One region of the Lacticaseibacillus paracasei subsp. paracasei genome, then DNA from elsewhere that is predicted to be linked to it. Evidence: predicted binding sites of a transcription regulator. Region 1 holds the regulator's gene; each other region holds the start of a gene.
What was found. The regulator NrdR, encoded in region 1, represses ribonucleotide reductase genes. The targets are predictions, from matches to a motif close to ACACNATATATNGTGT.
Positions count from the first base shown of each region.

Region 2: the regulator NrdR is predicted to act here: its motif matches at 1,265-1,280, upstream of pnuC (nicotinamide riboside transporter PnuC).
Region 3: the regulator NrdR is predicted to act here: its motif matches at 1,341-1,356, upstream of nrdD (anaerobic ribonucleoside-triphosphate reductase).

Region 1 is NZ_AP012541.1:1,709,561-1,711,834, forward strand. It holds gene LBPC_RS08405 (replication initiation and membrane attachment family protein) at 1-501, opposite strand, end outside; gene nrdR (transcriptional regulator NrdR) at 581-1,048, opposite strand; gene coaE (dephospho-CoA kinase) at 1,103-1,705, opposite strand; gene mutM (DNA-formamidopyrimidine glycosylase) at 1,702-2,274, opposite strand, start outside.
Region 2 is NZ_AP012541.1:1,191,205-1,193,478, forward strand. It holds gene msrA (peptide-methionine (S)-S-oxide reductase MsrA) at 1-126, shown strand, start outside; gene LBPC_RS05950 (SDR family NAD(P)-dependent oxidoreductase) at 175-1,110, shown strand; gene pnuC (nicotinamide riboside transporter PnuC) at 1,372-2,103, shown strand; gene LBPC_RS05960 (deoxynucleoside kinase) at 2,179-2,274, shown strand, end outside.
Region 3 is NZ_AP012541.1:123,375-125,648, reverse strand. It holds gene nrdD (anaerobic ribonucleoside-triphosphate reductase) at 1-1,223, opposite strand, end outside; gene LBPC_RS00590 (ABC transporter permease) at 1,537-2,274, opposite strand, start outside.

The DNA of each region.
Region 1 (2,274 bases):
ATCAAACCGAAACACATCGAGAAAACTGGCTGTAATCTCCTGCCATTCAGGTCTGCGGACTGGTTTGAGGCTAAATTGGCCAACCAGCTCATCGTATCTTTTTTCCCCAACTTTGTCGTATAGGAGCAACCCGAGAAGATCGTCCTTGAAAAAGGCATCAGGTGCCACCGGTGCATACAACTCATAAGCGTAGTAACGCCCTAATGAGTCGACTTGCGTATAAGTGCGCAATAACCCGACCGCCTCCAGTTTGACACGCGCATTGAATAATTGATCAATATCAATATCTAACAAATCCAGCAGCCATAATTGCAGACGTCGATCAGTCACTAGTGCGCGATCTTTAACTTCCTGCCACAGGCTCAGATACAATGCCATCGCAATCGGCCCGATGAGCGGCTGATAGAGTGAAATTGCTACTTTTTCGTCAAAATCACTCAAATGACCGGCTTTTGTTAACACAAACCCTGCCTGTGGACTAAATGTATCAGGACGTTGCATGCACTTTCACCTCTTTTCAGACAACGGACCTGAGACATTTGCCTCAGGTCCGGTTTACCATTTTCAGCTGCGATGATCTTTACTTCTTGGTCTTTTCTTTCTTCATCATGTCCTGCAGTTCCTGCATGAAGACAGACATATCTTTAAACTGTCGATAAACGCTGGCAAAACGGATATAGGCAACATCATCGACATCGGCTAGTTTAGACATGACAAACTCACCGATCGCCTGACTGGAGACTTCGTTTTCACCAATCGCACGCAACTGATTTTCGACAGAATCGACAATACTTTGCATTTGTTCCATGGTAACCGGCCGTTTTTCAGCAGCCCGAATAAGTCCTTTTAGGATCTTCTCACGATTAAATTCTTCACGTGTACCATTCTTTTTGATCACTAACAGCGGGGTTTGTTCAACCCGTTCAAAGGTTGTAAACCGAAACCCGCAATTTTCGCATTCGCGACGGCGGCGAATCGCACGGCCACCGTCTGTTGGTCGGGAATCGACAACTCGCGAACTATTATGATGGCAATGGGGACATTGCAAGACTCCACCCTCTTAATCAAAGTTTGATAGCTTATTATAGCACGCGTAAGCCGCTTATGATAGCCGTTGCAGCCGGTGGATCAAGGCATTGGCTTGGGCAATGGTTGCCTCTTGAGTCCCATTATTATCAATCACAAAATCTGCCAATGCTGCCTTTTGCGCTAACGGCATTTGCGATTGAATTCGGGCCTCCGCGTCAGCCTGTGAGAGCCCGTCTCGTGCCATTAAACGCGATAGTTGGATATTGGGATCAACGCTCACAACCGCAACACCATCAAAGTCATCGGCATAATCGGCCTCATACAACAAAGGAATGTCGCCGACAACGATGGCGGCCCCACCGGCTTTTGCCTGTGCAAGTGCCTGACTGATGGCCTCGCGCAAATAAGGCCGATTGATCTGATTCAAGGCTGCCATTCTGCCTGGCTGGGAAAAAACAATCTCGGCCAGCTTGGCGCGATCTAGGCTGCCATCCGCGCGCAGCACTTCAGGACCGAAAGCTTGAGCAATGCGCGCAAGAACAGGCTGCCCAGGCTCGACAATCTGGCGGGCAATGACATCAGCATCCACCACCGGAAACCCAGCGGCTTTGAAAGTGCGGCTCACCGTCGATTTCCCCGATGCAATGCCACCGGTTAACCCCAAGAGATAAGTCACGCTGGCCGCCTCCTTTGATGTAATGGCTGACAGTGTGGGCAGTAATGGGTTCCGCGCTGACCAACCTTAATTTTGACAATCGTCGTGCCGCAGCGATCGCACGGGGTACCTTCCCGATCATAGACGTGCAAGGCATTTTGAAAAGAACCGCGATTGCCTTCTGCATCAACATACGTATGCGCGCTGGTGCCACCTGCCGCAATGGCTGCATTTAATTCTTGGATAATCGCGTCATGCAGTGTTTTGATTTCTTTAGATTTCAAGGTATCAGCTGGCTGCAGCGGATTGAGCCGACTTAACCAAAGTACCTCATCAGCGTAAATATTGCCCACACCAGCGACCACGGTTTGATCGAGTAAAACCGACTTAATCGGTTTATGATGACGTTTCAAACGCTGGGCAAAGTCCGCTTCGTCAAAGGTGCTTGGGGTTGGTTCCGGCCCAAGTTTAGCAAGTGCTGTGACCTGATCCTCCTGCCCGGTTTTGATCAGCCGCATCCGCCCGAACTTTCGCAGATCCCGATAGCGCAACTGACTGCCATCCTGAAAAGTGAACGTAACGTGATCGTG
Region 2 (2,274 bases), 520 kb from region 1:
CAAGACTTTTATAAAAAGAATCCGAAGCGCTACCAGATGGTTGAACGGACGCGCCGCCAGTTTCTTCAATTTCAGCGTGCACAAGGCAACCTGCGGGTGATGTTGAAACGGCGTAAAAAGGCATAAATTCTTGCAGTCAAATGGCAGTTGTTGTTGAAACGGAGGTAGTGGCCTATGCGGGAACCGATACGACATTGGACGCAAAAGAATATGCCTGATCTTCACGGCAGCTATGCGGTCGTAACAGGTGGTACCAGCGGAGTTGGGTTTGCAATGAGTGCTGCTTTGTTGCGGCACGGGGCAACGGTGATCATTGTTGGCAAACAGGCATCAAAAGGCGTCACTGCTGCAGCCAAGTTAAGGGCGCAAACCGGTCAACAAAATGTCACGTTTATGGGCGCTGATCTGGCGGATCAAGCAGCCACTAAACAATTAGCCAACCGCCTGCTGAGGATGCTTCCGAAGCTGGATATTTTAATCAATAATGCCGGTGTGATGATGCCCGCTAAGCGTACCTTGACCCGTGACGGTCTCGAGCTGATGTGGGCAGTGAATTATTTTGCCGGATTTATCTTAACAATCGAACTGATGCCGCTACTATTGCGATCGGATCATGCCCGTGTGGTTAACGTTGCCTCAATCGCCATGGGTCGACCACATTTGACCTTTAATCAGTTTGATGGCCATGACTATCGCCCTTGGACGATTTATACGACTACCAAGCTGGCGCAAGCGATGATGGTGGTTAAGCTCAATCAGCTATTGACAGAGGCAGGACAGTCGGTGACCGTGACTGGCTCAAGTCCGGGATTAGCCGCAACAAGTTTGAAAACAATCAGCTCAAGGAAAACTGCGTGGTTGATGCGAATGGGTGCGTTGAGTTTTCGCTTGCTGCCGTTTCTCCGGCAGTCGCCAGATCAGGCGGCATTGCCAGCACTGTACGCCGCAACTGATCCCAATGCGCAAGGCGGCGTGATTTATGCACCACATGCATGGCGTGGTTTGCGAGGTTACCCGGCATTATGGGCTTGGAATCAGCGGCCCGAATTACACGATCAGAAGTTGCTTGATCGTTTATATCGGGCTTCACGCAATGTAACTGGCGTATGATTGCCATTTTGGGCACGTTAGATTTTCTAAGAAGCGACTTTGCTAATGCCCCAAAAGCATCATTTCTGCTGATCCCATGCTATTTTTGCTGTGATTAGCGTTGTGTAAGCGGTTCACCTAAAATGGTACATATAGTGGTGAGCACACTCGCTAACACCAATATATTGTATATTCAAGACTTACATTTAAAAAAATTTGTTGCATAATAGAGCATAGTCGTTGTCAATGCAACGAAAACGAAAGTTTAAGGGAGTCTTGTTTGTGCAAACATCTGGGAATTATTTTAGTTGGTTGATGCATCAGTTGAAGGGGTGGCCGCAGCAAAACTATTATTTGTTCTGGTTTGCTTTTGGGTGTCAGTTGATGACCCTTGTAGATGCTAAGATAACCCCCGTGACTATCATTACTTTTATTGGGACAACTTTGGGTGTGCTTTGCGTCTTGGCCATTAATGCCACTAAAGCAGTCAATGGGTGGTTAGGTCTTTTGAGTGCCGCATGTTTTATCTATGTCGGCTTTATCGCCCGCAATTATCTATCAATGTTTGAACAGCTAGCCTATGTGGTGACACTTGATTTGCCAGTTTTGATTAGCGTTCGGACTTGGAATGATGATACTAAGAACAACTTGAAGACATTCAATGCCCAGAAATGGATGCTGTCAATTGGCTTTACGTTGATTGTGTGGGCGGTAAGCGCCTATTTGATCGGCCAGTTTACCAATGATCCGCGGCCGATTTTTGATGGTATGGCTTTTGCGATTTCATTGACTGGTGGGATTGTTTGCTTCCTGCGATACAACAATCAATACTTCTGGTGGTTGTTCAGTGGCGTGGCTCAGCTCGTTTTATGGGCCATTACTTTTGCGCAAGGGGATGCCAGTTTAGCGATGGCGATTAATGCCAGCATTTACGTCATTAATGATATTTTGGCCTTCACGGTTAGTCCATGGTTCAATCGGGGCCGCAAGCAGCTGGGTCTAAAAACGATCTAAGTGGTGCTTTAGCTGTGTTTGTGGTAATGTTTGTTGTTGGCGCAACATAATAAACATAATTGAGGAGCGAGATCTGTGATCTACATTTTAGGCAGTATTGGTGCAGGAAAAACGTCGCTGACAAAAGTTTTGTCAGAAGATATGCAGGCACCGGCATATTATGAAGATGTT
Region 3 (2,274 bases), 1.4 Mb from region 1:
ACTTCTTTGCCTGTCTTTGGATCAGTCCAACCCTGCAGGAAGCTACGGCAGCCCATTGGTGCTTTGAAGGAACCGGTCAATCGTTTGATGGTGTCATAGGAAACGACATCAGGATACATCCGTTTGGTGGCACATTCGATCGCCAATTGTTTGATATCATAGTTTGGATCTTCTGGTTTCAGGTTCAAACCGCGTTTCAAAGTAAAGACCAATTTCGGGAAGATGGCTGTCCGCCGTTCTTTACCCAGACCTAGAATTCGGATTTTCAGGATGTCTTTTTGGATCTCGCGTTCAATCCAACTGGTCCCCAAACCGAAGCCGACTGTGACAAATGGCGTCTGGCCTTGGGTGGAATAAAGGGTGTTCACCTGATATTCCAAAGTTTGCAAGGCATCATAAATATCCTTCTTAGTCTGCTTCACAGCCAGTGCTTCCAGCTTAGCCGGATCATCAATCACGCTGCCGAATTCACGCAAATGTTTTTGATAGTTTTTCTCGGCGAATGGCGCCAAGACCTGATCTGTTCGATCGCTGGAGCAGCCGCCGTATTGACTGGAGGCCACATTAGCGATGATCTGGGTCATTTGCGTCACAGCAACTTGAATCGAATGGGCCGGTTCAACTTCGGCATTGCCAATGCTGAAGCCATGGTTCAACATGTAGTCAAAATCAATCAGACAACAGTTGGTTTCGGCCATAAACGGGGTGTAGTCAAGATCATGCCAATGAATATCGCCACGTAAATGCGCGTTGGCAACAGCAGGCGGCAGCATTTTCAGGCCAATTGCCTTGGCCACTGCGCCTGCAGTTAGATCCCGCTGGGTTGAAAAGACCCGGCTGTCCTTATTGGCATTTTCGTTAACAACGCTTTCGTCGCGATTCACTAAGCGCGAGACGTTATAATTAACATCTTGCTTCTGTTTGCGAGCTAAATCACGCTTCAAGCGATACTCAGTATACGCTTCAGCCCAGTTATACTTTTCTGCAGCGATCAAGGTCTGCTCAACCACTGTTTGGATCTCCGCGATTTCCACATCATCGTGGTAGCGATCGCGAATCTTAGCCGTGACCGTATCCGTCAAGTGATCGATCGTCAGCACGTCACTCGGTGCCAGTTTTGCCACACTTTCTGCCGCCTTCGTGATTGCAGTGCTGATCTTGGATGCATCAAAATCAACAATGCGCCCGTCTCGTTTCTTGATTTGTGTATAAAATTCGATCATGGCTAATCCCCCATTACGTTAACTTGAAGTGCTTGTAACAATGTATCTAGTATACAAGACTCAGCAGGAAAAGTAACGGGTTATCCACTAAATTTTGTGGTTAATTATCGACTGCATACACTATATAGTGTGTTTTGCATTATTTGGTTGTTCACGATTCATCTTGACGATAACGACGGTAGGCCCGAGTGTTATAACGTTTGCGCATGTGAACCCGACTTCTGCTTTTTCAAAAATCGTTTGATCATAGCCCAAAAATAATCGATATTTTTGTTGAAGTTTGAGTTTAATCAACAAAAATTCGGCTAATTTTTTAAAGCTTTTTTCGATCCAGCAGCTTGATCGCCGCGAAAAATAAAACAACGGCGGCAACGACAGCAATGACCATGGCCGGCATCAATTTCGTTAGCGCATCACTGTTGACAAGGATTTTCATATTGTCGCCAATGAGGGCAACCGGATTAGCATGTTGCCAACTTTTGACCATTTGTGCCAAATACAACAGTGCCATCACCACAATCGTCAGCAGCAAACCGCCATAATTATTCGTTGCTAGTGTGGAGCCAAACACGATCAGGCTGAGGAAGAATAAGCCAAAGACTAATAATGGTAAGAACGCGAGTACCACATGCGGGCTGCGCGTATCAGGAAAGTAGTACGCGGTGTAAGCCCACGTTACCAAAAAGGCGAGGCTGGTGATCCAGATCCAGAGCAACATCCCGACAATCGCTTTGCCAACAATGACCGTCCAGCGCGGCAAGCCTTTGGTGACCAAGTTAACGAGTGTGCCTTGTTGAATCTCCTGACTGACACAACTGCCAAGCATGAGGGCGAACACGTAAATGCCCATCTGGGTGATGTTCTTGTAATAGTGGGTCCATGCATCCAGCGAAGTCGGCTTAGGGACCGCCACCTTAATGCCACCCAGACCGCCTTTTAACAGTTCCGGCATGAGTTTGGCGATCAGCGGACTCAAAATGCCGAAAATGAGGAAAACAACCGTCAAAATCAACAAGCGGTGAGTCCGCCAGCTTTCAAGTAGTTCTTTTTT